Regions from separate parts of the Paenibacillus sp. V4I5 genome, predicted to be linked through region 3. Evidence: riboswitches for the same ligand, from Rfam matches in the RefSeq annotation. Region 3 holds a riboswitch; each other region holds the start of a gene.

The links. Region 3 has a riboswitch for cyclic di-AMP ahead of QFZ78_RS03825 (TrkH family potassium uptake protein). Riboswitches for the same ligand answer to the same signal wherever they lie in the genome.
Region 1: linked by a shared signal. The riboswitch ahead of QFZ78_RS38585 (potassium-transporting ATPase subunit F) and the one ahead of QFZ78_RS03825 (TrkH family potassium uptake protein) in region 3 are both predicted to bind cyclic di-AMP.
Region 2: linked by a shared signal. The riboswitch ahead of QFZ78_RS29370 (stalk domain-containing protein) and the one ahead of QFZ78_RS03825 (TrkH family potassium uptake protein) in region 3 are both predicted to bind cyclic di-AMP.
Region 4: linked by a shared signal. The riboswitch ahead of QFZ78_RS19970 (APC family permease) and the one ahead of QFZ78_RS03825 (TrkH family potassium uptake protein) in region 3 are both predicted to bind cyclic di-AMP.

The regions. Positions count from the first base shown of each region.
Region 1 covers NZ_JAUSZB010000002.1:3,585,591-3,593,022, forward strand. Annotated here, with positions in the region: gene QFZ78_RS18240 (histidine kinase) at 1-590, opposite strand, end outside; gene kdpC (potassium-transporting ATPase subunit KdpC) at 600-1,163, opposite strand; gene kdpB (potassium-transporting ATPase subunit KdpB) at 1,192-3,234, opposite strand; gene kdpA (potassium-transporting ATPase subunit KdpA) at 3,302-4,972, opposite strand; gene QFZ78_RS38585 (potassium-transporting ATPase subunit F) at 5,020-5,097, opposite strand; cyclic di-AMP (ydaO/yuaA leader) riboswitch at 5,515-5,686, opposite strand; gene QFZ78_RS18260 (APC family permease) at 5,914-7,432, opposite strand, start outside.
Region 2 covers NZ_JAUSZB010000002.1:5,980,788-5,988,219, forward strand. Annotated here, with positions in the region: gene QFZ78_RS29360 (DHH family phosphoesterase) at 1-1,083, shown strand, start outside; gene QFZ78_RS29365 (hypothetical protein) at 1,166-1,336, shown strand; gene QFZ78_RS29370 (stalk domain-containing protein) at 1,465-2,256, opposite strand; cyclic di-AMP (ydaO/yuaA leader) riboswitch at 2,261-2,412, opposite strand; gene QFZ78_RS29375 (LiaF transmembrane domain-containing protein) at 2,575-2,865, shown strand; gene QFZ78_RS29380 (PspA/IM30 family protein) at 2,892-3,518, shown strand; gene liaF (cell wall-active antibiotics response protein LiaF) at 3,690-4,352, shown strand; gene QFZ78_RS29390 (sensor histidine kinase) at 4,402-5,466, shown strand; gene QFZ78_RS29395 (response regulator) at 5,521-6,168, shown strand; gene lepB (signal peptidase I) at 6,195-6,743, shown strand; gene QFZ78_RS29405 (hypothetical protein) at 6,841-7,432, opposite strand, start outside.
Region 3 covers NZ_JAUSZB010000002.1:403,132-410,563, forward strand. Annotated here, with positions in the region: gene QFZ78_RS03800 (carboxymuconolactone decarboxylase family protein) at 120-377, shown strand; gene QFZ78_RS03805 (MerR family transcriptional regulator) at 405-803, shown strand; gene QFZ78_RS03810 (N-acetyltransferase) at 1,093-1,254, shown strand; gene QFZ78_RS03815 (cation:proton antiporter) at 1,338-2,600, opposite strand; gene QFZ78_RS03820 (potassium channel family protein) at 2,600-3,259, opposite strand; gene QFZ78_RS03825 (TrkH family potassium uptake protein) at 3,274-4,626, opposite strand; cyclic di-AMP (ydaO/yuaA leader) riboswitch at 4,682-4,827, opposite strand; gene QFZ78_RS03830 (hypothetical protein) at 5,270-5,665, shown strand; gene QFZ78_RS38360 (potassium-transporting ATPase subunit F) at 5,829-5,906, shown strand; gene kdpA (potassium-transporting ATPase subunit KdpA) at 5,955-7,432, shown strand, end outside.
Region 4 covers NZ_JAUSZB010000002.1:3,983,163-3,990,594, reverse strand. Annotated here, with positions in the region: gene QFZ78_RS19990 (hypothetical protein) at 71-208, shown strand; gene QFZ78_RS19985 (Ger(x)C family spore germination protein) at 275-1,351, opposite strand; gene QFZ78_RS19980 (GerAB/ArcD/ProY family transporter) at 1,348-2,427, opposite strand; gene QFZ78_RS19975 (spore germination protein) at 2,420-3,757, opposite strand; cyclic di-AMP (ydaO/yuaA leader) riboswitch at 4,057-4,208, shown strand; gene QFZ78_RS19970 (APC family permease) at 4,306-6,141, shown strand; gene QFZ78_RS19965 (YqkE family protein) at 6,186-6,446, shown strand; gene QFZ78_RS19960 (polysaccharide deacetylase family protein) at 6,460-6,936, shown strand; gene QFZ78_RS19955 (hypothetical protein) at 6,953-7,168, opposite strand; gene QFZ78_RS19950 (hypothetical protein) at 7,317-7,432, shown strand, end outside.

The DNA of each region.
Region 1 (7,432 bases), 3.2 Mb from region 3:
CCCTTTAAATGCCCTTCTTCTAATCGATTTAATATCGTTTCCGGCGTCGCGTCGATTAATCGAACCTCATCAGCGAGTTCTAAGGTATCGGAAGGAACACAGTGCCCCACCTCAACACCTGTTAGTTTATGAGCAACCTCCATCGCCTCTTCCAGCTCATATACATTCACCGTGGTAATAACACTAATGTCATTTGAAAGTAAAAACTTAATATCATCTAACCGAGATGGAAAGCAAGCATCTGCTCGATTACAGTGGGCTAACCCGTCTACAAGGACGACCTCCGGGTTTCTTTCGAGTAACGCATCCAAATTAAGATCTTTTTGCTCGACACCGTCCTTGATCCAATGAATGCTCGGGACCCTTTCCAAATCCCCCAATTGTTCCACGGTTTCCGGTCTTTGGAGCGTCGATACGGCGCAAATGACCACATCAATCCCTTGCTGCTTAAGATTCTGCCCTTCACGCAGCATGTGATAGGTTTTCCCAGAGCCGCTGACTGCGCCGATATATATTTTAAAACTGCCGCGGTGCAGTTTAGAGATGGATAATAGGATTTCTTCCGGTGTTTTTCTTTTGAAGCCTTCCAAATGGCATCATTATCCCTTCACTTGCTTTAGCAGTTCCATATTTAATTCGATCACATTGACCCTAGGCTCACCGAAAATTCCGAGTTGGCGCGTTTTTGTAAGCTGGTCAACGAGGTCATTGAGACTTTTCTCAGAGATCCCTGTTTCCTTGCTGATTCTCGGCACTTGAGCTTTGGCTCCTTCCGGTGATAAATCCGGATCGAAACCGGAGCCTGATACGGTTACTAAATCCGCCGGGATATCCGTTAAATTGGGATTTTCCTTTTTCAAGGCGTCGATCTTCTCTGCCATGGCTGCAGCATAATCGCTTGAAGCTACCGCCATATTGGAGCCAGATGAAGCGGTCGGATCATATTGGGCTGCCGATGCTCTTGGATGGAAGAGCCTCGGTAACTCGAAACTTTGAGCTAGCAATTCCGATCCAATCACGACACCATTCGATTCAATAAGACTTCCATTCGCTTGTTTAGGGAATAGGACCTGCGCCACACCTGTCGTTGCGAGTGGATAGATGAGCCCACAGACGATCATGAACAATAAAGACACACGAACAGCTATCAAAACCGATTTCATAACGCTATCTCCTCGTTTCTCTTTCTCTTTAAACGATGTTTAATCCATGAAGCACCATATCAATGATTTTAATACCAATGAAAGGGACTATCACACCGCCGATACCGTACAGCAAAATATTACGTGACAACAATTTATCTGCCGACATCGCCCGATACTTAACACCCTTCATCGCAATTGGAATCAGCAGGGGAATGATGATGGCATTGAATATTAATGCCGATAAAATAGCCGATTCCGGCGAAGCCAGATTCATGATATTCAACCCCTGCAGCTGTGGCATGGCGAGAATAAACATCGCTGGAATGATCGCAAAATATTTAGCAATATCGTTGGCAATAGAGAACGTCGTTAAGGCTCCACGAGTGATCAGCAGTTGTTTACCAATGGAAATCACCGAAAGCAGCTTCGTCGGATCCGAATCAAGATCGATCATGTTAGCAGCTTCTTTCGCAGCCATTGTGCCTGAATTCATCGCAAGACCTACATCGGCCTGAGCAAGCGCAGGAGCGTCATTCGTTCCGTCCCCTGTCATCGCTACCAGCTTGCCTTCTTGCTGCTCTTTTTTAATCGCGGCAATTTTATCTTCCGGCTTCGCCTCAGCAATAAATTCATCTACTCCGGCTTCAAGCGCAATCGTCGCAGCTGTAAGGGGATTATCCCCTGTACACATTACTGTTTTGATGCCCATTGCGCGTAGCTCTGCAAATCGTTCCTTCAAGCCCGGTTTTACCGTGTCCTTAAGGTAAATAACGCCATAAATCCGCTCGTTAACCGCGACTGCCAGCGGAGTGCCCCCGGCTTTGGCGATTCGGTTCGTAATTGCTTCTAAATCACTAGGAATTTTTCCGCCCATAGCTGCTACATATTTCTTAATCGCGTCAACGGCGCCCTTACGGACTTGTTTACCATCAGCTAAATTAAGTCCCGACATCCGTGTTTCAGCGGTAAACTCTACCACTTCTGCACCTTGATAGCTATCTGCTTGCCAAGTCTCCCCAAGCTTATACGCAAGCTCCACAATGGAGCGTCCTTCTGGTGTTTCGTCTTTCACAGATGCTTGCAGGGCAGTAAGGATGATGTCTTTAGCAAGTACGCCACTCACAGGTACAAACTCCGAAGCCATCCGATTCCCGAAGGTGATCGTCCCCGTTTTATCAAGAATCATTGTATCGATGTCTCCAGCTGCCTCTACCGCCTTGCCTGACATGGCAAGCACGTTAAACTGGGTCACGCGGTCCATACCGGCGATACCGATAGCTGACAAGAGTCCGCCGATTGTCGTCGGAATGAGACAGACCAGCAGAGCAATCAATGTGGAAATCTTCAAATTCACATCCAAATACTGCGCCATCGGAACCATGGTCATAATGACAATTAAGAAAATAAGTGTCAATACGGCAAGCAGTGTCGTTAAGGCAATTTCATTCGGCGTTTTCTGCCGTTTGGCGCCTTCCACCAGTGCAATCATGCGATCCAAGAACGATTCGCCCGGATCGGTCGTCACTTTGACAACAATATAGTCGGAAGCTACCCGTGTACCACCTGTAACCGATGAGAAGTCGCCTCCAGCTTCCTTAATAACAGGAGCCGATTCACCTGTAATAGCTGACTCATCAATCGAAGCTAATCCTTCAATGATCTCGCCGTCGGATGGGATAATCTCCCCGATTTCAATGCGGACCACATCTCCTTTATGGAGAGAAGTTGAAGACACTTCCTTATAAGAGCCATCCTTTTGAACCAGACGAGCCTTCGTATCGGATTTCGTCTTCCGTAGGGAATCCGCCTGTGCCTTGCCCCGCCCTTCGGCCAAAGCTTCAGCGAAGTTAGCGAAAAGCAAGGTGAAAAGCAGGATCAAAAACACAGCGATGTTATAACCCCGCCCTACTTCTGTGGTACCAAAAAGATCTGGTGCGAGTGAAAGCAGGAGCGTAATGACCGTACCGATCTCAACTACAAACATAACCGGATTTTTGATCATCACCCAAGGATTTAATTTTTTAAATGAATCAACGATAGCTTGATTCATGATTTCTTTTGTCATTGTTTTTTTACGTTCCACAGCCATATATGTTGTCCTCCTAATATAGGGATCTTTGGGCGTAGCTCAAAGTCTCTCCGCTCAGAGACTACCCTTAACGCACCGCCAAATGTTCAGCAATCGGCCCCAATGCCAGCGCCGGGAAGAACGTTAGAGCACCGATAACTAGAATAATCATGATTAAAATCCCCATAAATAAAGGTGTATTTGTACGTAGTGTGCCTGTCGTAACAGGAACGACACGCTTCGTAGCCAGAGAGCCGGCAATAGCTAACATCGCGATCATGGAAACGAAACGCCCAAACAGCATGACCATACCGATACTCAAGTTGTAAAAGTTCGTATTGGCGCTTAGTCCACCAAAAGCGGAGCCGTTATTAGCAGCACCTGACGTGAAAGCATACAGCACTTCAGCCAACCCATGCATCCCCTGATTGGATATCGAGGTAATGGATTCAGGACGAATAAGTGCCCAAGCTGTCGGTGCCAAAATGATAAGCGGATGGATCAGAATGGCGATGGCCGCCAACTTCACCTCTTTGCCCTCAATTTTTTTACCTAAAAACTCTGGCGTACGACCAACCATAAGTCCACAGATGAACACCGACAAAATGAGGTAGAGCAAGCCGTTTAACAAGCCGACCCCTTTACCGCCGAACACATTGTTCAGCATCATTTCCGCGAAAGGAACGATACTTCCGAGCGGTGTGAGCGATTCATGCATTGCGTTTACGCTACCTGTAGTGGCAGCTGTAGTTACCGCTGTGAATAGAGCAGTTTCAGCAATCCCGAACCTTACTTCCTTGCCTTCCATGTTGCCATGTACACCTAATGCATCTACGGCAGTTATGCCTCGATACTCGGCGTAGAATACCGCCCACAACATCACGATAAAGATGATCCCCATAGCAGCAAAGATGGTCCAACCTTGCTTTTTGTTCTTAATCATCAGACCGAATGCATACACCAGAGATGTAGGCAGCAGCATCATACAAATAATATGGATCAAATTGGACACCGGTGTCGGATTTTCAAAAGGATGCGCTGCATTCGTACCGAACCACCCGCCACCGTTTGTACCGATATGTTTAATCGATTCCAGTGAAGCCACTAACCCGCGAGTAATCGTTTGTGTGGCCCCTTCAATTGTTGTAGCTTGCACAGCTCCCAGTAGTGTTTGCGGAATACCCTGAAAAACTAAAACTAAAGCAACAATGAAGCTCAGTGGTAAAAATACGCGTGTAATCGCTCTGGTCATATCCACGTAAAAGTTACCGAGATTATCTTGACGGCCAACTAAACCGCGTATAAAAGCTACCGCCACAGCGAAACCTGTTGCAGCCGATGTAAACATCGGGAACGTAATGGCTACCATTTGAGAGAAATACGAAAGTGTATTTTCACCGCTGTATGCTTGCCAGTTCGTATTAGTAATAAATGAAACAGCCGTGTTAAAAGCTAATGCCGGAGGCATATTACCAATATCGTCAGGATTCAATGGTAGATATTTTTGAAGCCGAAATACCGCATAAATCAGAAGCATCATGACAAAATTAACTAATAGTACGGACCCTAAATACTTTTTCCACCCCATCGCTTCATCTTCATTAACACCCATAATGCGATAGGAGACCCGCTCAAAAGGAGCAAATACACGATCAAGTCCACTCTTTTCATACCCAAAAACTTTCACCAAGTAACTACCCACAGGCTTCACTAAAAGAATAATAATACCCAGTGTGATGACTACCTGTAACAATCCCATACCCATAGTAGGTTCTCCCCTTGCTTACTTAAGTTCTTATTCTACAATTAAAATTTCTCCGGCTTCACTAAAACAAAACCGAGATACACCATAATGGCAAATCCAATAACACCGATAACAATCATATGAGTGCCTCCTACAAGTTTTTTCCAAAACGCTTATCGAAAGCTAAGCTTAAGCTCATGCTTTTTCACAATATTTTAAAAAAGCCCAAAATCCTAAGAATGTTACGGCCATTAATAAGATCATCGTTACGTCGTTGTACATAACACACCTCCTGTAATTTAACCGACTCTAATGCTTTCTTGAAATAGTGTAACGCCGAACCGTATAAAAATGAGGTAAAGAATCTATAGCATCCGTATAAAAAAAGCATAAAAATCTTGTCTTGAAAGAGATCCCCAGAATGCTCAAACAAATACGATAATAGATTCACTCTCCTCCAAATTTCGAACAACAAAAAGAAGCCTAAGAGCAGAGAATCTCTACTCTCGGGCTTCTTAGCAGCGTTAATAAACGGGCTGTGAAAGCACGATAGAAAGTGGTTCTCTCCCAATACGCTTACGAGGTTAGCTGTCGGATTCGGGCTTGGAAGTGCCCTACCTTGGCAAGCTGCGCTTGTTTTGGATTCACCCCGAGAAACCGCAATTTACATACATTCGGCTTCTGGCTGGTTCCCCCGCTCCCCTTGCGGGGACTCAGCGTTTGAAACTTGTTGTGAAGTTGTTGAAAAGAATGCTACGCCTCTTAGCCATTATTGTAAAACGCTGTGGAGAGACGCTATCCCGTAATTTAGGGCATATTAGGCAAATAAAAGCGCATCCAAATTGATAACACGTTCATTATCGATAGAAATGCTTCGTTTTTCTACCGTTATTGTCATTTTGTCGCAAATGGACTATAAAAAAAGGCAGCCTTACAATGAAGTAAGGCCACCCTACTTATTTTTTTAAATGATACGGCACTGTCGTTACGATAAGGTCTCTTCTATACAGCAAGAAAGCACGGATAAGTAGACTGGATTGGTTATGGAGAATATTCTGCCAGCTTTTCTTAGGAATAAACTGTGGGATTAGGACGGTTACCCGAAAATTTGATTCAGCTGCCTTATGCTCGACCGTATCAATAAATTTCATCAATGGTTGAACAATGCTCCGATATTGGGAATGTAAAGTTACCAGCCTTATCTCGGGCTGCCACGTATTCCATTTCTCCTCAAATTGTTTCTCGACGTCTCTTTCGAAAGCCACATAAACGGCGATGATCTGATTTGGCGAAAGGGATTTGGCATAATTCAAGGAGTTCTCTACCACATGCGTAATGCCCGCCACAGGCACAATGATCACATTTCCTTCAATAGGAATCGCTGGTTCGCAAGTTGTTATTCTTAATTGTTCGCCTACGGCCTCATAGTGTTTCTTGATTTGGTGAAAAATAAAAACAATTAGTGGCAAAAAGATGAGAACAGACCATACCTGCCCAAACTTAGTAATAAAGAAGATCATCATGACCGTAAAGCTCATGAATGCTCCAACTAAATTAATCGTTAATTTAACCATCCAGCCTTTCGGTTTCTCACGAAACCATTTCACCAACATCCCTGTCTGAGCTAAGGTAAATGGAATGAATACTCCGACTGCATACAGAGGAATTAATTGCTCCGTTTGCCCTTTGAAAAGAAGGATTAACAAGATCGATGTAACCGCCAGGAAAATGATTCCGTTTGAATACCCTAATCGATCTCCTCTAATCGTAAACATCCTTGCTATAAATTTATCCTTGGCCAAATTAACAGCCAGTAAGGGGAAAGCCGAATATCCCGTATTCGCAGCGAGAACTAGAATCATAGCGGTTGTACCTTGGATGACGTAATACATGAAATTTCTACCGAACGTTTCAGCAGCTATTTGTGAGACAACCGTTTCCTCTTCTTTGGGTGATATCCCATAGTAATACGCTAGATAAACGACTCCCGCAAATAAAATGGCAAGTAATAAGCCCATAGCCATCAGTGTTTTGGATGCATTTTTTGGAGCTGGATCCTTGAAGTTTGGGATTGCATTAGAGATCGCTTCTACCCCTGTTAAAGCAGAACTCCCCGATGAAAATGCTCTTAGTAATAAAAAGAAGGAAATACCTGCAACGGGCGTGCCAATTGGAGCATGCAATTCAGCTGAGACATTCCCAGTTACAATGTTGAATAATCCGACTCCAATTAAGATAAACAAAGCCAGCACAAATAGATACACAGGATAAGCTAAAATAGAAGCCGACTCCGTTATACCCCTGAGATTTAAAATCGTAATGAAAATAACTAGTAGGATGGCAATAACTACATTATAAGGATGTAAGTGCGGAAAAGCAGAAGTAATGGCATCCGTACCTGCAGAGATACTGACCGCCACCGTTAGTATGTAATCAACTAAAAGGGATCCTCCTGCAAATAAACCCGCGTTCATC
Region 2 (7,432 bases), 5.6 Mb from region 3:
CGCTTTTTAGAAAAATCAAGAAAAAAGAACTATTTGTTTATCACCGACTTATCCGTGGATGAAACGAATGAACTAGGACTAAACGAGTTTGCGAAATCGGGTGGAAAAGTAAAACTTATTGATCATCATAAAACCTCGCTTCATTTAAACAAATATTCGTGGGGAATGGTTCAGATTGCGTATGAAAATGGAAAACTTGCTTCTGCAACTTCTCTATTTTATGAGTATCTGATCCAGAACGGATTGTTGAAGCCAATGAAGGGATTAGATGAATTCGTCGAATTGGTCCGTCAGTATGATACCTGGGAATGGGAACAGAATGACTATATCAAGGCTAAGCGATTAAACGATCTCTTTTATTTAATTTCCATTGAAGAATTTGAGGAAAAAATGGTGGCTCGCATTCAGCAAAGCGAGAACTTTGCATTCGATCCCTTTGAAGAAAAAATTTTGGATATGGAAGAAGAAAAAATTGAACGCTATGTGCGCAGAAAAAAGAGGGAAATCATCCACTCCCGAATCGATGATCATCATGTAGGCATCGTTCATGCGGAATCCTATCATTCTGAACTTGGAAACGCTCTAGGCAAAGAAAATCCTCATCTGGATTACATCGCAATCATGAATATGGGCGGTAAAAAGATAAGCTTTCGAACGATTCACGATCACATCGATGTCTCGGAAATTGCGGGTCTTTATGGAGGAGGAGGCCATGCTAAAGCTTCCGGTTGCTCTATGACAGAAGAAGCCTATCAGTGGTACGTAGCGAAGCCATTCCCGATGGAACCCATTCGCGCGGATGCGAATAAAAATACATTTAACATGAAAAATTCTGTTTATGGATCACTTTATGAGAATAGAAATGAACAACAAGTGTTTATTTTTCCTTCGGGAGACAGATGGGAAGTCGATGTGGATGGGGTCGAATCCAACCAACATTTTTCTACTTTCGAAGAGGCAGAGCGTTATGTCAAAAGGGATTATGCCGCTTGGTTAGTTCGGGACGAAACGTATGTGGCATTCCTAATGGAGCATATGGCGGCAAGAAAAACAAAAAACCTCGAAGGTAGTTCAGTCATATAAAGAGCAACGCTAGTTTCAGATAACTGGGATAAAATGCAAGTCACCTTCTCATACTAACTATGAGACAATGGAGGTGAACGCTATGCCCAAAAATGACGCCGATCCCAAGCATGACCGCGAAGATAACAAAGCAGATAAGAAAAATAATCAGCAGAATAACGCTAATTTTATGGAAGAAGCTCAAACGCTATCGAGCAACGAGGCACCTGATTACGTCCCAAGTTTAAATGGTATCCCTAAAAATCAAGTTTAAGTAACTGCAGGCTGCTCTTCTCGTCACTATATGATGGGAGAGCAGCTTTTCTGATTTTTCCACCTTAAATAAAAAAAGCTGATTTCTTGAGAAGTAAATCTCAGAAACCAGCTTTTTTTTCAGCCGTTTTAATTGGATAATTTGTACACTTTAATGGTTTGGATACCAAACTTCTTCACAGATTGCTTGGATCCTGGGATAAAGATATCAAGACGCTTGCCTTTGATTGCACCGCCAGTATCTGTCGCGTAAGCATACATGCCGCCTACAGGTAAGCCGTTGAAATTATAACCTTCTATATAGAGCTTAGATCCTAGAGGAATCACGGTGGGATCTACAGCAACGGTTCCAATACTTAGTGGATTACCCATATAATCAAAAGCTCCGTAGCCGCCATTCTCAGATGGATCTGCTGAATAGGCAGTGGATTTAAACAATTCATAATCTGGCGCATACTTATTGCCATCTTTACTTAGAATAGCTAATTTGCTGCTAGCGTCCCACTGAACGGGAATATCGGATACTTTGCTTAGAAAACGAAGAGGCACGTATACGCGTCCATTTTGGAATTCCGCATGTGTGTCCATCTCGACACGGTGGCTATCGATTTCAGCTTCTTTTTGTCCAGATACTAAGGTGATTGAATGTTTGCTGTTATTTAGCGTGACCTTGATCTCATCGCCTTCTTTTTGCCACTTTACTTCATAACCAAGCTTCTCCGTTACGAAACGAATCGGTACTTGGGTAGCATGATTCTCATCCAAAAAAGGCTGAGCATCCGGAAATTGAACCAGTTTATCATTGACTTGCACTTTCACATCCATCTCTGCGGCATTCGCCGTAAATGGGGAAAGAAAGCCTCCTGCCAACACTGTTAAAGACACAGCAAGGCTAGTTAACCCTTTAGTAATTGTATGCAATTGGTAATCCTCCTTCATGAGCCTTCGAGGTTAGTTGACGGGTTCGGGAAGAAGGTTCTCCCTAGTCTGCTCCGATGAAGAGCAAATATTCACCCCATGTAAATCGTCCCCCGTACCGGCACTTTGTCTGTGCACCGGACTCGGCTTCAAATAGTTTAGCACTTGAGGCCTTGTGGGACAACGGCCAAAATATGGATGGAGGTCTTAGAGGGTACTGGACTTAGGTCTAGGTACAAAAACAGTCGCGAGTCCGTTTTGAGGTTTAGCTGTTTCAGGTACGATAGAAGCATGAAGAACACGTGAGGGGCGGTAAGCAGAATGAGTATGGATCGATCGAAAGGGTTGGCTTTGGTTTTAATCACAGCAGGTATACTTATTTGCCTGCATCAATTTGGCAGTCATATTCATTTTATGGGATTTTTATTCCCGGCAGCTATGCTTGGATTAGGCTATGTAGGCATTAAGAATGGGAAGAAAATTGGTTGGTTTTTCGCCGGCTTAGGCGGCTTGATACTGACCATTAAACTATCGGGCTTCATCGCCATTGCTTTCGCTGTATGTTTAGTGGTGTACGGTATTCATCTATTGAAGAAACGAAATGAATTTTAAAACATAAGAAAATGGGGGTGTAATTCATGAGCATATTGAATCGGATTGGCAAAATAGCAGAAGCTGCATGGCAAGAAACGGCCGGCAAGCTCGATCATCATGAACAGGGTAGCAGCGTGATAGAAAAGCTGGAACAGCGCTATCAGGAGGCGCTGCAGCGAACTATTGAGCTGCGACGCCACAGTGTGAACGCAGAGGAGATGGCGCAGCTGCGCGGCGAGCAAGCCGAGCTGGCAATGCGCGCCGGCGATGAAGAGCTCGCGCGGCTCGCGCTGCAAGAGAAGCAGCGCGAGGAAGCCGCTTGCGAGCACTACCGCGCGCAGTACGCGAGCAGCCAGGACGTGTGCCTGGCGCTCGCGGATGAACTGCGCGGGCTGCGTGCGGGGCACGCAGCCGAGGGGGTGCAGCCGCCGAGCAGCGGTCTGCACGAGAAAGAGGCTCGCGACACTTGGCGCGAGCTGGAAGTGACCGGCCGCGAGCTCGGCCGGGAAGCGCTGCAGGGGCTCCGCGAAGCGGGCCGCCTGTCGCAAGAGACGCTGAAGGAAGCCGGCGGCAACCTTCAGCAGGAGCTGCGCACGCTGCGCGGCAAGTTCCAGCAGGATTGGCAGCAGCATCGCTCCAGCGGTGACACCGACCCACGCGACAAGAAATAGTCGCGTGTTATCCCTCAAGCGCCTAATAACTAGGCGCAGGAGCTCTTGACCTCCATGATTCATGCGGAAGCCTTGCCGCGCAAGGATTTGCATCTTGGAGGTCGTCCATTCTTATGGTATGCTAGGAATCTATATGAACTAATTTAAAAGTCAGCCAGAGGAGGTGCAGCGATGGGAGAAGAAACTAAAAGCAACCGTAACCGCAATACAGCACTAGTGCTGATTGGAGCCGGTCTTTTTTTGCTTCTAGATCATACGATAGGCTTTTTCCCCATTCTTGCCATTATCCTCATCTTGCTAGGCATTCATCGGGTCCGTTCACGCAAAGAGCGCAAAGGTTATGTACTGATCGGCATAGGGGCAGTGATTTTATTCGGAGATCACATTACCATTGTGTTCTCTATTGTTTTAATTTCGCTAGGTTTGTTTTTCATACGATCGAAGCAAGTACACAAAGACGACACGTATATGCAGAAGCAGAAATTGGTGGATAGCGTCCGTTTAGGCCGTGAGCCTTGGATTTTACGCAACAGTTCAACTTGGTACATTATTGGAGAAACCTACATTGATCTTTCACTTGCGATTTTGGAGCAAAAGGAAACCACGGTCATCCTGCAAGGCGTAGTAGGAGATGTAGATATCAAAGTGCCGGAGGATATCGGTGTCGCTGTGACGGCTTCCATCTCGTTTGGGCAGATTCAAGTTGCGAATGAGCGTGAGTCCGGGGTTATGAATAAGCTGATTTGGCAGTCCCCTAACTATGAACATTGCGATCACCGCGTGAAACTTGTGCTTTCTTACATCGTAGGAGATATCAAGATTAAAGTATTGTGAGAATGTGCGCTTGGGCACGCGTAAAGATCTCGAGGAGGTTCATTACCAATTGGACGGCTATAAACGACGATTAACGAATATGATATGGCGCAGCATGAGTGAATCGATCATCTTTAGTTTCGTTGTGTTTGGCGCGATCATTTATTTTTTGAATTCGCGCAATCTGATTGTGCCATTTACGAGCTGGCAAGAGGGCGTTAAATTTACATTTATGGCGATTTTGGTTATAGGCGGCATTGGCGCTGTGTATGGCTTCTGGAATAGCAACCGAATTACTCGGAGGCTTGAACCGATGATGGAAACGATGATTTTGCTGGAAAAAGGAACGTTTGCCCGCGGTGGCTTCCAACACGGTGAAGATGAAATCGGGCGACTGGGTGATCAGTTAGGCCGTATTATGAAGCGGTGGGAAGAGCAGGTTACTTCCCTACAGCGCTTATCTAATGATAATGCGGAGCTTGCGGAGAAAGCAAAGCTGTCTGCGGTTATTGAAGAAAGACAGCGATTAGCGCGAGAGCTTCATGATGCGGTGAGCCAGCAATTATTCGCGATATCGATGACGGCAACAGCAGTAGGGCGGACTTTGGATAAGGATTTCGAGAAGGCTAAACGGCAAATTCATCTCATCGAGGAGATGGCATCTGTTGCCCAATCGGAAATGAGAGCCTTGCTGCTGCATCTAAGACCTATTCATCTGGAAGGGAAACGACTGTCCGAAGGACTTGTTGAGCTTCTGAAGGAGCTTGCGGCAAAAGTGCCCATGGCGATTACTTGGGATATGGACGAAGATATCCGCTTGAATAAGGGGATTGAGGATCATTTGTTCCGTATCGTACAAGAGGCGCTTTCTAATGCTCTGCGCCATTCTAAGGCGAACAAGCTGGAAGTGAAGCTGCTGCACCGTCATGACGGTGTTCGTCTTGCGATACGCGATGACGGAGTCGGTTTTGAATTAGATGCTAAAAAGCTTACATCGTATGGTATAGTGTCCATGAAGGAGCGGGTTAATGAAATCGGCGGCTCTGTGGATATCATTACGGCGCCTGATCGAGGTACACGCATTGAGATTCGTGTGCCTATCCTCGCTACCACTGAATATGTTGTGGAAAATTAACTTTTAACCATAGATGGCAGGGCAAAAATAGTTTTCTAACGAGAGGAGTAGCAAATGGAAGACGCGTTGATTAAGGTTTTACTTGTCGATGACCACGAAATGGTCAGGATCGGACTAGCAGCTGTTCTAGGCACAGAGGATGGTATTGAAGTGGTCGGGGAAGCCAGCAATGGTCAAGATGGCATTCGGCTTGCACAGGAATATCGACCGGATGTCGTACTCATGGATTTGGTCATGGAAGGCATGGACGGTATCGAAACGACAAGGAAGCTGCTGCAACTTTACCCGGATTGCAAAGTCATTGTGTTGACGAGCTTCTTAGATGATGAGAAAATGTATCCAGTGATTGAAGCTGGGGCTTTCAGCTATTTGCTCAAAACGTCCCGCGCCTCCGAGATCGCTCAAGCGATAAGAGCGGCCGCTAAAGGGCAGTCCATTCTGGAGTCTCAGGTCGCCTCCAAGATCATGAATCGCTTTCGTCAGCCTAAGCCGGCAGCAGAGCCGCATGAGGAGTTAACCGATCGTGAAATGGAAGTGCTACGCTTGATTGCTAAAGGTAAATCCAATCAAGAGCTAGCCGATGATTTGTTTATCGGTGTGAAGACGGTAAAGTTTCACGTCACCAATGTTCTGGCCAAGCTAGGTGTGGAAGATCGAACACAAGCCGCCATCTATGCCTTTAAACATGGTTTGGCTGAATAGCATTTAGTCACAAGGGAGCGATAGGAATGAATCTATTAAAGCAAGTTTGGAGTTGGTTTGGCTCCATTGCCATTTCGTTTATTTTAGTCGTATTTCTTGGTGTTTTCGTGTTCCAATCAACGAAGGTTATGGGACATTCCATGGATCCGACGCTGCATGACAGTCAACGCGTGTATGTATCAAAGCTTTCTCATACGTTTAATTATGAACCGAAATATGAGGATATTGTTATTATCGACTCCAGAGTCGATCTTAAGAGAACATTCAAGAACGATCTGTTAGACAGCCCATTGATCAGTTTATTTACCAAGGGCGATGATAGACATGTCTGGATCAAACGGGTAATTGGTAAGCCGGGAGATCAATTGGAGCTCAAGGACGACAAGATGTACCGTAACGGCGCGCTTCTTGACGAGCCTTACATTAACGAGGCAATGAAAGCTAATGGAAACAAGAAATGGACGGTACCTGCCGATCATATTTTCGTGATGGGAGATAACCGAAATAATAGTATGGATAGTAGAGTGATCGGATATATCCCGCTTGATCATGTATTAGGTAAGAAGCTATTCTAAAGAAAGCGACCCTCTGGGTGGGCATGCATGTGCATGAGCTCACTCGAGGGTCGTTTTTTGTATTCACGATGCAAATGTAGACATGTTGAATTTTCAATCACATCTGAACATCTAGCAGAAGTCCACTCATCGGAACCGGCAGATAAGATTGGAGATGAGATCGATATTGGCCGTAAGGCTTAAGCTGTGAACGTGACATTTGGAACAACGATTCCGAAGGCAATTGCTGTAATTGTCCAATTGAATTCGAAAGTGTGACGGCGAAGTTTGTTAGGCTGCCAAGACTTTTTAACGTAGAACTAGAATGGTTCTTAATCTGATCTTGAAGTTCATCTTCTTGGAGCTTTAAACTTCCGTTATCCAGCTTTGTTATCCCAATCTCTTTCAGAGAATAGGGCTTAGCGGCTTGCTCTAGTCCTATGAGAAGTGAGCGATTCAAATACTCGGGAGAATCCCGCAAACTGTCCTGAAATTCATTATATGTATGTACGAATTGACGTATAGGTTCAATGATGGACTCGCTATCGTTTTCTGACGAAAGGGTTGTTGCCTTGTAGGCAATCGCAGGAAGTCTAGACTCCACCAAGGATTGTGCCGATTGTTTAACGTTCTGCGAAGATTGAACAAATTCGGCTACGCCTTTCGCGGCAGACTGAGCGTGTTGTTTGTAGGCTAATTCTTCAAAGGGC
Region 3 (7,432 bases):
ATAAGGAGCTGATCATATGAAAAATCGGTATGAATTCGGAATGGAAATGTTGAAGAAGGTAGACGGGCATGCAGGAGAAGCCGTTGTGACCCCTTTGGGCCGATTTAGGGAACATTCTCGTGGAATGGTTCGGCGATATTTACGGCCGCGAAGGGTTAACTCTAAGGGAACGAGAAATCGCAACGATAGCCATGCTGACGGTGCTGAACAGGGAGACGCAATTGAGGGTACATATCGAGGCCGGATCCAACGTAGGGCTGACTCGGCAGGAAATGGAGGAGGTTATCATTCAATCGGTTCTTTATGGGGGATTCCCGACGGCCATTAACGGAATGAACCTGCTAAACAGCATGACTCTGCCGGGTGAAGGGAAATAACGCTGCATTCTGATATATAATAATAGTATGAAAACGACGTATACCATTCAGCAAGTTACGAAGATGACCGGCCTATCCGCTCATACGCTGCGTTATTACGAGAGGGTCAGTCTCATCCGAACCATTGGGAGAGAAGATAACGGCTACCGCTATTATTCCGAAAAGGACGTGGAATGGCTCCAGTTCCTCATCCGCCTACGTGATACCGGCATGCCGATTCGCGAAATGCAGCATTTCGCCGAGATGCGCTACCTCGGTGACGAGACGGTCGCCGAACGCAGACGGATGCTCGAGGACCATAAAAAACAGATCCGGGAGCAGATCGACCAGCTTATCGTAAACTTAGAAGCCTTAAACGAGAAAACCGATTATTACAAGATGTTGGAGCGGGACATTGAAGAGCGAACACGAACCAAACCGCTCTGAAGTTTCTTTTGAACTAACGGATACGAGAGCTCAATAGACACTCATAAAGGCTGCCACATGAACGGCAGCCTTTACTCCCTTAATGGGCAGAATATTGAAATTCGTGAATATGATTGAGGAATGAAATCATGTAAGGAGGGCGTTGTGAATGAATAAGAGATTCTATCTTTGAATGAGTCCCTTGTACCTAATGTTAAAGGCTAGATAGCTGGATACATAAATTCTTCTTCCAATGGGGTAGACGAATCTGATACATCGCCTGAGCAGTTAGGGTATAGGTCGGAAGCTGATGCAGTATGCAATTGACTTAGCTATTGAGAACAAAGCGACCCGATTACAGCTTGAAACAGATGATGATGATACTTTAGCTAGCACTTTATATAATAATCTCGGATTTAAATTAATACCAGGTAAGGGTGTGCAAGTAAAGCAAACGATTGTGGAAATTTAGAACTGATATCTTAGGTTTCTATAAAGACACAAATAACGCCCTAATCCGCCACAAAAGCCGATTAGGACGATTTCAACCCCTATTTAATTTTGATGGTTAGTTCTAGATTCTACCTCACCGGCCTTAACTTCAAGTCCAAGTTTTCGAGCCACAAAAGCCGTTGAGCTTGCCTGGAATAAGATCGTAATCAGAACAGCCATGAAGGTAACACTCGCTATTAGCTCGCTGTGTTGGACGCCCATACCTGCCACCATCCCGCACAAAGCTGCAGGAATTACACCTGTTTCTCGCACCCAAAACATAAAAACAATTTCATTCCATTTCCACTTCGCTTTACGATCTGGTAACGTGCAAAGTAATACCGTCAGAGGGCGCGCAATAAACATAAAGACAAAAATAACACCCAAACTCGTCCAGAAATGCTCCAAAATAACGGTGAAGTTGACTTGACTGCCGAGAAGAATGAAAATCAGCATACGCATAATTACCGTAATATTTTCGGAAAAATGCTCCATTTCGTGTAGCTTATCATTCATATCCAACTTGAATGTTCCTGCATTCCCCCAAATAAGTCCCGCTGTAAAAGTCGCCATGAAGCCGCTGACTCCTATCAGTTCCCCGGCTATATAAGCACCCAAGGAAGTTACTACCATTGCAGTGGTCGCGTAATCTCTGAGGAAACCTAACTTCAAATGCGCAGTTACATAGGTCATTACATAACCAATGACAACACCAAGAAGAAGTCCACCCAGCGCTGTTTTCGCAAATTCACCAACACCAGATGAGAGGGATACTGCTTGGGTTCCCATAATAATAGCCAACAATGAAAAGGTAAGAATCGAACCTGTAGCATCATTAAAAGCCGACTCACTCTCTACAGTTTCCCTTACTCTCGTACGAATTCGCACCTGTTTAAATACCGGGATGAGCGTAGCTGGGTCTGTCGAACTGATAATAGCTCCCAACAGTAGTGCATATAACCACGGAAGATCCAAAAGCAGATGCGCGGTAATTGCAACGGCTCCGCAAGTAACGATAACACCTGGAATACTAAGTAAACTCACGGTTATCCATACTTGGCGAAGACCCGATAGTCTGATATTGCGACCCCCGTCGAATAAAATAAGCGTAGAACCAATGACTAGAATAAATTGATTCGTAAAAGATGTGCTGGATTCATTAATCCAATGAAGGCCTTGCCCGATTAACATACCTGCAACTAGAAAGAGTGCTACATCTGGCAGTCTCAGAAATTGGGCTATTTTACCGAATAACATCCCCAATCCGAAAATTAAAACAAGTAGAATAATGACGTGGTCAATCATGTCGGAAGTTGTATTTTCCATTAGCCAATTACTTCTCTCTCGAAATCTTCAATATGATCATTCGTGCCTATGATGACCATAATATCATGTTCATTGACAGTATCTGTTGCGGTTGGAGCAATGATGACGCCAGTTTTCTTGTTAATGGCTACGACGCTGCAACCATATTTCGCGCGCGGATCCAGCTCTTTGATCGTTAAACCACTGATCCGCTTGGATACAGAAAGTTCAGCAATCGTGTAATCTTTGGATATCTCAATATAGTCGAGTAAATTCGGAGAAACAAGTTGATGTGCAACACGGATACCCATGTCTCGCTCCGGGTAAATAATCCGGTCTACTCCAATTTTGTTTAATACTTTGCCATGCAAGTCGGAGAGTGCCTTCGCTACAACCTTCTTTACACCCAAATCTTTAAGCACAATCGCTGTTAAAATGCTGGATTGAATATCATCCCCAATCGCGACGACTGCACAATCGAAATTGCGCATACCCAAAGACTTCAGCACCTCTTCATCCGTTGCATCGGCCACAACTGTATGTGTAAGCTCGGAACTCAACTCATTAACTATTTCTTCGTCCTTATCAATCCCCAACACTTCGTATCCAAGCTTGATGAGTTCCTTAGAAATACTAGCGCCAAATCTGCCTAAGCCAATCACCGCGTATTGATTTTTCATCTTTCCTTGTCCCCCTATCCAATGGTGATTTTACCCTCTGGGTATCTATATAATTCTTTCTCTTGTTTCGGTTGTAATGCGTAAGCAAGCGTGATCGTACCAAGACGTCCGGTGAACATCGTCAGGCTGATCATAATTTTACCGAATGTCGTCAGTTCCGGCGTAAGTCCCATTGACAAACCTACCGTACCAAAGGCGGAGGTGACCTCGAATAAAATTTTGAGGAGTTGCGCATCTTCCGTCGTCGTTAGCAGCATCGTGACAAAGATAACGAGAATCAATGCAATCATCGTAAGCGTAATTGCTTTAAGGATGCGATCCTTCGCCAAACGAAAACGGAAAATCACGATGTCTTCCTTCCCGCGGATCATCGTTACAATGGCACTAATCAAAATCGCGAAGGTCGTTGTTTTAATACCACCCCCTGTAGATCCGGGAGACGCGCCGATAAACATGAGAATAACAATGAAAAATTGAGATGCTTGCCGCATGGCTCCGATATCAACAGAATTCGGGCCTGCTGTACGCGGTACTATGGATTGAAAGAAGGAAGCAAGCACTTTTCCACCAAAATTGAGTGATCCGAGCGTCTTGATATTTGTATATTCAAAAATAAATATAACAACTGCGCCGAGTATAATCAGCAGTCCGGTCATACTTAGCACAACCTTCGAGTGCAGGGAAAGCTTTCTAGTCTTTTTGTAATCCATCAAATCGGACAAGACAATAAAACCGATGCCTCCGAGAACGATAATCGCCATGACAACTACATTCACAACGAAATCATCCGCATACCCAGTAAAGGAAACGAAGGGAGCGTCGATTGTGCCGAATAAATCGAACCCGGCATTATTAAACATCGATATGGAATGCCAGATTCCAAAGTATAGCGCCTTGGAAAACCCTAAATCGAATGTCCAACGGACCGTCAAAATGGCGGCTGCTATGGCTTCAATACTAAGTGAGTAAATAATGACTTTGCGAATGAGCCGCATGATGCCTTCCATGCTACCTTGATTAAAAGCTTCTTGCAGAACCAATCGCTCTTTGAGCGTAATCTTCTTACGAAATGCGAAAGCGATCAGCGTAGACATCGTCATAAAACCTAGACCGCCTACTTGAATCAAGGTCACTATAACGATTTGGCCAAACATGGTGTACATACTCCCTGTATCCACCACAACGAGCCCTGTTACACAAGTTGCCGATGTCGCTGTAAATAGTGCGTCGATGAACGGAAGTGATTGCCCCGTTGCCGAGGCAATGGGAAGGCTCAAAAGAACTGCTCCGATAAAGATGATGGCAGCAAAGCCAAGTACAAGAATTTGCGGCGGTGTCAACTGCCAAATTTCCAATTTTTTCTTCATATTGCCCCCTGTGCATGCAAAAAAGACACTGGATATCCAATGCCCTTAACGGTATGGCTCCTGACGTAAAGCCTACGAGGTTAGCTGACGGATTCGGATGCGCGGATCACCCTATTTGCAAGACGCTGAAGGTCTGAAGCAAAATTCACCCCATTTACATGGTTCCCCCGTTTTCATAAAGAAATTCGGCTTTTTATTCAATTGATATGAATTATATAACTGTTTACGTTCACGCACAAAGTTTGTTTCAGCGGATTTGGGAGTATTTTCCGATAAATCCATCGCTTCTAGGAGGCTGGCGAGGGACTTACCCTTCGTAATCGAGTGTTTGCACCTGTTTACGAGTGATTTTGAGTTAATTGGATCTCTATGTAAACTGTTTGACCATTTCTCGGGGTGGACACTATAATTCAACAATTTTTATGTTTTTTTTACACCTGGGGCATGAATTATTTACCCCATTTTTACATCGAAACGTATTAAGATTTCAATATACCGATGAGGGTGAATCCTTTCGGAGGAAGCAAGAGGAAACGTATAGACATTATTATTAACAAGACTAATTGCACTCAAAGGAATGTACAGTATGACTATTTCACCTAAGAAGCCGCTTGTGGCCTTCAACCACATGGAGGGGTAAGTAATGAATGAATCAGAATTTTTACTAGTCGTAGCACCCACGAAAGCCGGTGAACAATTTATTCATCATTTAGAGCTTAAGGGACTGCCTTTCGTAGTTGTCGTGAATAACAAAAATGAACAGCTGCATCTTACTAAGTTTGATGTGGATCATTTTATTTTATTGGATACGGATGCACAAGAGACTTGGAAAGCTCCCAATTATTCAATTAGCAAAATCTTCTTGTTCGAAGATAGTTTATCGTTATGCTGTCGTTATCTTCAAATCGTCCGTAAGTGGACCTCAGAATCGCTCTATGTCATAACGGAGCGTGAAAACGCAAGATTTATTTATAAGGGACTCGGTGCTGATTATGTCATTTATTCAAAGACAGGTAACGTTTCATTCTTAGTCACTTAGTATACGTTTTATCCAAAAAGATTCTCAATTAACTGCTTACTGCTGCGAGGAGGTAGTAAAAAGCATGTATAACGATATTACAATGGTTTTATTGTTCATTTTTGCATTCTTAGTATTTTGGGGTTTTCTTAAGTTATGTGAAAAAGCCTAGGGAGGTAGCTTCATGATTATCATTGGAATCATTGCATTTGCCCTGATTTTGTACCTCGGATTTGTTTTAGTATATCCAGAAAAGTTTTAAAGACAAGATATTTGCTTAATTGAAAGAGGAGGATATCTTAACATGGGTATGGGATTTGTACAGGTAGCGATAACGCTAATTATTATCATGTTATTAGTAAAGCCAGTAGGCAGCTATCTGGTAAAAGTGTTTGATTATGAAAAAACGGGTTTGAACCGCGTTTTTGGCCCGTTTGAACGAATGACCTATCGAATTATGGGGGTTCGCGAAGGAGAGGCAATGGGGTGGAAACAGTATTTGGGCGCCATGCTTCTGACCAACTTCATCATGTTGATCCTTATGTATCTTGTCCTGCGACTTCAAAAGTTTTTGCCGCTTAATCCGGACGGGATCGACAATATGCCGGCAGCGCAGGCTTTTAATACGGCAGTATCCTTTATTACAAATACGAATTGGCAATCCTACAGCGGGGAAAACGCGCTATCGTATTTGTCTCAATTACTTGCGATTACGTTTCCGATGTTCACATCCGCAGCAACAGGTTTTGCAGTGGCGATCGCCTTCATTCGCGGGTTAATTGGCCGGCAGGATAACCTTGGAAACTTTTATGTGGATATGGTTCGTTCGATTACTCGTATATTCCTGCCGCTTAGTTTCATTGTTGCACTGTTCTTGGTATTTCAAGGTGTTCCTCAAACGCTGCAAGGCAATGTAGATGCTACTACTCTCGAAGGTGCAAAGCAGACAATTACCAGAGGATTGGTAGCTTCGCTTGAATCCATCAAGCATATTGGAACGAATGGAGGGGGATGGTTCGGTACAAACGCGGCACATCCTTTTGAAAATCCGACTCCGTTAACAAACATGGTTCATATTGTTTGCATGATGCTTCTTCCGACCGCTCTTGTGTATGCCTTCGGACTGATGATCAAGAATAAGAAACAGGGTTGGGCTGTTTTTGCGGCTATGGGACTCATCTTTTTAGTCATGCTTACTACCGTTTTTGTATCAGAGTATAAAGGAGTACCCGCGCTTGATACATTAGGCGTTCACGGAAATATGGAGGGCAAAGAAGTCCGGTTCGGAATATCAGAATCAGCATTATTCACTGCGGCAACTACAGCTGCCACAACAGGTACTGTTAACAATATGCACGAATCATTAACACCTATGGGTGGCTTTGTCCCTCTTGCCGAAATGATGCTGAATAACGTATTTGGCGGTAAAGGTGTAGGTCTGCTTAATGGTTTGCTTTATCTCATTTTATCCATCTTTATTTGTGGTCTGATGGTAGGACGTACGCCGGAATTCTTGGGTAAGAAAATTGAGGGTAAGGAAGTAAAGCTCGCATCCATTGCACTTCTTGTGCATCCTTTAATTATTCTTGCTCCGACTGCTCTGGCACTCATGCGTCCGGAAGCAATTACGTCCATATCCAATCCAGGCCTGCATGGTCTTTCAGAAGTGCTTTACGCCTTTACTTCGGGCGCAGCCAATAACGGTTCCGCATTTGCCGGTCTGAACGCCAATACAAACTTTTATAATGTAGGCATTGGACTCGTTATGTTGTTTGGTCGATATGTTTC
Region 4 (7,432 bases), 3.6 Mb from region 3:
TAAGCCTTGACCGATGGACACACCTTCCTGGTACTACCGATGGGTGTACAAACAAGCAGGGCATCATGTCATGAAGCGTGGGACCTTGCAATTCAGTGGAGTCAATCCCGTCAAGATTACAGAAATAACTCCCGTTAAGTCCTCAACGGATAAGCAGCGTGATAAGTGGCTAGCAGATGTTGAGAAGTTAGGTTTGAAGCGTTCATAGAAATGGAAAAAGACTAAAAAAATGCAGCTTGGAAGCTGTGTTTTTCAGTCGTTTCTGCCCTTATGTTCACGAATCAATCGTATTAAATTTCAAATTCCCACTATTTCTAATTCTTACTTTCACATTTAATGTCACTTTCAGCTGAGGATACCAGTTTTTTCTCCATTCCTTTAATTGCGCATGAGAAAGATCATTACGGAAATATTGTCCATATCCAAACAAATCAGACTGATTTTCCTGCAGTTTGGCAATCATCGCCTTAGCCCGCTTACTCAACAAGTTTTTGAGTTCCTCCTTTATCTGTTCTTTACTGGGATTGCCCTTCGTCTCCAGAAGCATGACAATAACCTTCATTTCCGTTTCCACTTGAGGTGTATTGCTCTTAAAATGATGACGGTGCTTAAAATCAACGTCGACTAGAAGCACGTTGGCATGCTCCATTACTTCTACATTAGCCCCCTGAAAATTACCTTTCATAATGTTGTAGATTAGCGTATCATCCGAAGAAATTGTTCCTACCATGAATCCCCGGCTCATGATGGCGGAACCATCTAACTGAAACATCGTACGCTCTCCAGGTTTAATTATAGGAAGAGCAAAATCTTCCGTATGCGAATAAACCCCTCGAAACGCTTCCCATAAATACACAATAGAAGTAGTGGGTGTCCAACCAGCCAACTTGTTGAAATAATCATAGCTCGCAGTGCCACCTTCCGCTCCGCCTTGCTCTTTTTTGTTTAACATTTCGATAAAATCACCTCTATACACAGAAACCAGCGCTTTAGGTGCAATGTCATGAGACCTAATGGCATATTCAAGCACTTCTTTTATACCAAGCTTAGCGGTTTTTTCATCAATCATCAGAAGTTTGAGATGCAGTAAATCAATACTGCTTTCTACATTTCCTCGCATCCGATCCAAGGCTTCACTGATTGTTGAGGCTTCCCCAGTTATGATTCGTGGCATCATATTCTTGGCATTATTGGGAGGTATTCGAAGCCCTACCTTATACGTTTTTGCATCTGTTAGACTAATAGCCATTGCTACAGGCAGTATCCTTTTATTAATATCCTTATTGTCCCAACAGCCCGATAACAGGGAGATAGTTAGGAGTGCAAAGACTAAACGAAGTATGTATTTCATCCTTGGTTAATTCGCCTCCTTTGCAGCGCGCCAATAATCCCAATTACAACTGGAAAGATAAAGATACTATAAGCTCGGAGCCCAGTATCCAGCCAAATTAATTGTTCAGTTTCAGACCAACCTGGAACCAGTGAACTAAGAAAGTAGGCAATGAGTGTAATAATTACACTTAACCACTTATTGGATAAGGGAAAAACGATGCTCCGAAACATTTCAGCTATGATCCAAATTAAAACCGCACTATAGACAATTAGAAAAGCAATCATAGAAGTTGTGTAAAAAAGGGTCATTCTCTCGAATATGGACCAGCTCATATCGATCGTATCCATTCCTGTGTGAAGAGGAAATTGGAATTGAATGACAGTCTCTTGCCCGAAAATGAGAAGGGGTATATAAACGGATGCCAAATATAGAGGGCTCAAGCCAACAACCAAAAGGATGAATACCTTGCGGCTGCGCGCGACATTTTGAAAAAAAGGGTGAATCATACCCAAAAATAAAAACCCAGAAAAAGCAAAAAAACTGGAATAATAAGCAGGATGCCTCAAAAAATCAAAGGTAGTGTTCCAAATGGGGAAGGCATTACGTATATCGAAATTTGACATGGAGCTGCTGAGTGCTGCAGAAATCCAAGGTATGAACAAAACGGAGATAATGACACTAGTTCTGAGCACTGTTCCAATGCCATGCCAAGCTGCAAACAAGCCCAAAAAGATAAAGCAGAGTAAGGCCCATATCGGCGTTTTTGGTAAAAATACGATGGTCATCATTTCAGAATATACTCTAGAGATTAATACTAGAGTCGCTAGGAAATATAACATGATTGGAATTAGAAGGATTCTTGATAGCCAGGGTCCCAAAGCTTGTTTACAAATCTGAACGATCGTCATATTAGGGAAAGATGACAGGCCTCTCAGATAGATCCACATCACAATTACTTCAAATAGGCAGCCAATCAGTATCGCTTCCCAATGGCCCTTACTTGTCGATTCAAATATTTTCTCAGGATATACAAAAAAAATCAGTCCGAAATGGACAGTAATGAATGTCAGATAGACGGATATTTTATTAACCATCCTGGGGACCTTCCTTTACATTTACATTGATATAAGCGACATCCAATGTCGTGATAGAGGCCATATAGATGGACAGCCAAATGAGTCCGCCAATTGTTCCAAGAACACCAAAAATGGCACTAAGCACGATCAGAACATATTTAGCCATTCGAATAAACAAGCCATTTTGTACACCGTTCAATGTAAAATTCGCTAAAGCGGAAGCGGCCAAAACAATAATGAATAGATTACTTACCAATTTAGCGCTTACAACGGCTTGCCCAAGAATAATTCCACCCACTGTTGTTATCGAGGGACCGATACTCTTGGGAAGGCGAACACTGGCTTCAATCAGCATCTCTAGAATAATTAACATAAATATGACTTCCAAAAAGGCAGGATAGGGTACCCCTTCACGGCTCTGAGCAACAGACAAAGCTAGTTGTATTCTCAAAACCTCTGGATTCACGGAGACCAAAGATACATAGAGAGCAGGTAAGACTAAAGCGATAAACAAGCCGATAATCCGAAGCGTACGCAATGAAATCATTGTGACCTTGGGGAAGTTACGATCTGAGTTCACACACCAGAGATCTGTAATGATAACGGGCATAACAAAAGCAAACGGAAGCCCTTCGATAAACAGGATAACACGACCATTTTTCAGGTGGTCTGCCGCTTCTGCCGGTCGCTCAGAAGTTAAACAAGGGGACATAAGACTGAAATTCCCTTTTCCTAAAACTTTAATAATTTCTTGCAAATGATGAAATTCTTTTGCTTTATTTGCCTCGAGCTTCTTCATTAAGGATGTAAGCAAATTATGATTTACAGAGTCTGATAAATAAGTTACGGTGGTTCTTTTTGGTTGTTTTGTCCCCATAATCAAGGTTTTCATGGTTAGTGTAGGGGATCTTAGCTCGTCGCGGATCAACGCCATATTGGTGTCCAAATCCTCATTAAATGCTACAAAAGAAGAATCAATGACGTTTTCATTTTGTGGAACATTTAGCGTTCTTCTAATCGTTGACGGAACGGGCTTGATAACAAAATTTCTTATAGGGTTATCGAGTAAGTATATAACTAAATTACCTTCCATTAAGCTGCTCATCTGCAAGTCGTAAGAAGCGTTTAATTTGCCATTCAATAGGCTTATTTGTTGCAGCCAATCACTGATTGGACTGGACTCCATCCAAGATAATAATTGATTCGTTTGTGAAAGGTTAACGAAGGGGCGAAAATAACAAAATACAACTTCCTTATCCAAAAGTTGTTTTCGTTCCATAACAAAATCGCTATTTGACTCAAATTGAAGTTTAAGTCTGGCTATATCCGTTGTTTCTGTCAGATTCATGTCATCACCTGAGAATAGGTTTCCTTGGAAAACGGAAATTTATTCCTTACCCACTTGTACAGGAGTTAGAGCTACCATCATAATCCAATATTTCCCTTTACTTTGCTCCAGTAATAACTCAACTCATGATCAAATGTTTAAAAAACCACGATGTAATAAGAAAACAGAAGAAAATCAATGAATCGTATGATTGTAAGCGAATTATTGAGTGAAAGTGGTGGTTGGAGTTATCTTTTTAAGTTTTTTCGATCCTTTACTATGCTGCAAGAAGAGAGTAGTATTCAACTCGTACGTTACAGTTGAATATTTCGCTTAATTTTCTTATTTAGAAAAGCGGGGGAACCATAAGATTCATGGGGTGAGTAAAGGTGCTTCAGTAGGGTACCTTTTAGGGCAGATTCTCGCGGCCCGAACCCGACAGCTAACCTCGTAAGCGACCGTGGGAAGGAGAACATGTGTATAAACACAAGGTCTATCCTTGTGTTTTTTTGCGTCCTAAAACGCAGTTTTCAGTCAGAGACTAGGTTTAATTGGAGGAAATAACACGAATGACAAGCGATTCATTAAAAAAAATTATGTTTGGCAAACCGCTCAAATCCAGCGAAATTGAATCAGAAAAATTGCCGGTTTGGAAAGGACTGCCGATTCTATCCTCGGATGCCTTATCGTCGGTCTCCTACGGGACAGAGCAGATTCTTTTAGAACTCGCGACCGTTGGGATTGCCGCTTTTGCGTTCTCTTTGCCCATTGCGATATCCATTATCGCTTTGATTATGCTTCTTGTTTTGAGCTACCGACAGGTGATTGAGGCGTATCCGCAAGGCGGCGGAGCCTATATGGTTACCAAAGAAAATCTAGGAATGGCATGGGGAAGATTGACAGGAGTTTCGCTGCTTATCGACTACACACTTACCGTTGCCGTTTCAATCTCTGCCGGCGTGCAGGCGATTACGTCAGCTTTTCCATCGGCGGTGCCGTATATTGTTCCGATTACTTTAGTTCTTGTTTGGATCATGGTTTGGCTTAATCTGCGAGGAACTTCGGAATCAGGTACGATTTTCGCTATTCCAACGTACTTTTTTATTCTTTGTATATTACTGCTAGTGGGCAAAGGCATATACGATATGCTGACAGGATCATTGAATACGCATCCCATAGCGTTTGCTCCGAGTTCAATGACGAGCTCATTAACGTTATTCGTCCTTTTAAAAGCATTTTCCTCCGGGTGTTCAGCCGTGACAGGGATCGAGGCCATCTCCGATGCCGTGCCGCACTTCCGCACACCGTCCGTAAAAAACGCGAAGCGTACGTTAGTATCCTTAGGGACACTTTTGGCTATCGTGTTTGGAGGAGTAACGATCTTAGCTTTGGGATATGGCATTGCACCTGATCCTAATGGTCATACATCCGTATTATCGATGGTGACAGAGCATGCTTTTGGTCGTGGGGTGATGTACTACGCAACTCAAATCGGTACCATGCTCATTCTGGTTTTGGCTGCCAATACTAGCTTCAACGGGTTTCCAATCTTAGCATCCATTATGGCACAGGATAAAAACTTCCCGCGTATGTTCTCATTCCGAGGAGACCGACTTTCGTTTCATTATGGTATTATCACACTCGGCGTACTGGCCAGTATTCTTCTTATTGGTTTCAAAGGTAAGACAGATGCACTCATTCCTCTATATGCGATAGGCGTGTTTTTATCTTTTACACTTGCGCAAGGCGGCTTGGTTCGTAAATGGTTGAAAGAGCGTGTGAAAGGCTGGATCGGAAAGCTGCTCATCAATGGTTTAGGCGGGATCGTATCTCTTGCTGTTTTACTCATATTTTCTGTAACTAAATTTTCCGAAGGTGCGTGGATTGTTATTATCATAACCCCACTGCTGCTTTGGTTAATTACGAAAATTAGTCATCACTACGATGATGTAGCGAATCAATTGCGTATTGATATAACGATTGAGCGGGTTTACACGAAGGAACCATTGATTATTGTGCCTGTGGCGGGCATTCATCGGGTTGTAGCACATTCCTTGAGCTATGCGAAATCGTTGTCGCCAAACGTAATTGCCTTCTACGTATCATTCTCAGATGAAGATGAAGAATTGATGCAGGAGAAGTGGGAGAAGTGGGATCCGGGCGTTCGATTGGTTGTTTTTAAATCACGTTATCGGACGATCCTGAAGCCGCTGGCTGAATTTATTGAGAGAATTGACACGCATGTTTCGGAAAAACAAAACATTATGGTCATTTTACCGCAATTTATGCCGAAAAAATGGTGGCATCGACTGCTCCATAACCAATCTGCTGCACGCATTCGTACGAAGCTTCAAGCTGATAAAGATATCGTCGTGGCGACGGTACCGTATCATTTGCACGAGTAGAAGTGTACAATAATAGGGAGAAACTGAACTGAGGTGAACCCGTTATGGCTAAGAAAAAATGGTCGTCTACTCCTGCTGTTACCAGCGTGCAAGATAAACCTGCAACACTTAAGGATTTACTGCGCCCTGAAATACTTGAGGGACTCAAAGCGCAGGCTGATGCCATGAAAGTAGAGGAACAAGCGAAGAAAGATGCAGAGAGAGCGAAGGCGGAAGCTGCTCGCAAAGCAGAAGAAAAGCGGCTTGAGAATGATTTTGGACATCTGCTGAGTAAGAGCAGTCTGGATTGGCGTAAGCACAAATGAGGGAGCGCACGTTGTGCCTCCTTTTCTTTCTTTTTGTAATGACAGCGCTATCATCAGAGACGCTAAACCAAAGAAATGGGGCGAAAATGTCCCTGGTGTTCGGACACATCTAACTACGGAGGAACAAGTGATTGCGCTGACCTTTGACGCATGTGGGGGGAAGGAAGGCAGTGGTTACGATGAGAAGCTGACTGGACGGCGTCCATTATTTTTTCGTTCGGGCACAGCCTATTATATTGATATTGCAGCAGGAGTCGTTCAGGATTTGGGCTTTGAGGTGGCAGGTTACAATGCACTCGGCGATGCTGGAGCGACTTATAACACGGAGCAGGTATACAAAGCGCTTTTAAAAGCCCGAAGCGGTTCTATCGTATTAGCTCATATGAACCACCCGGAGAAAGATACCGCAGAAGGTATCATGAAAGCTATTCCTGAGCTTCAAAAAGCGGGCTACCGCTTCGTTCTTTTAACTTCCTATACATTAAACTAAGCGATAGCCGCAGCAGCTATCGTTTTTTCATTTCAAAAAATTCACAAGCCTCTCGATCATAGTACGTCAAATCACTAACACGAGTTTGTACAACAACCGTTTTTTCACTGAAACGCAATACAACTGCATTCGAATCTACAATGTGATCATCTTTGAAAACACGGACGACAGCCTGTCTTTCAACAGCATCTTGAAAATCCGTATCCGTTACTAAGCGTTGATTTCTAGCCATCCTCGGCATTTCCCCTTACTTGGTTAAAATAGTTCTTCTATTGTACCACAAGGTGTCGCTCAACCCGAATTCACACGAACTCCTCCGCCTAGCCTAGCATACAATGTAGCACCAAATGCTGTATGGGCAGAGAGGATGCGTGATCCCGATGGACATTCAATTATTGCCGATTCATTGGGTCTATTTCGTATTTATCGGTTTTATTCTTACCCTTTTAATCAAGCGTAGAGATACGACGATGATTTGTGTGGTTGGTATTTTCAC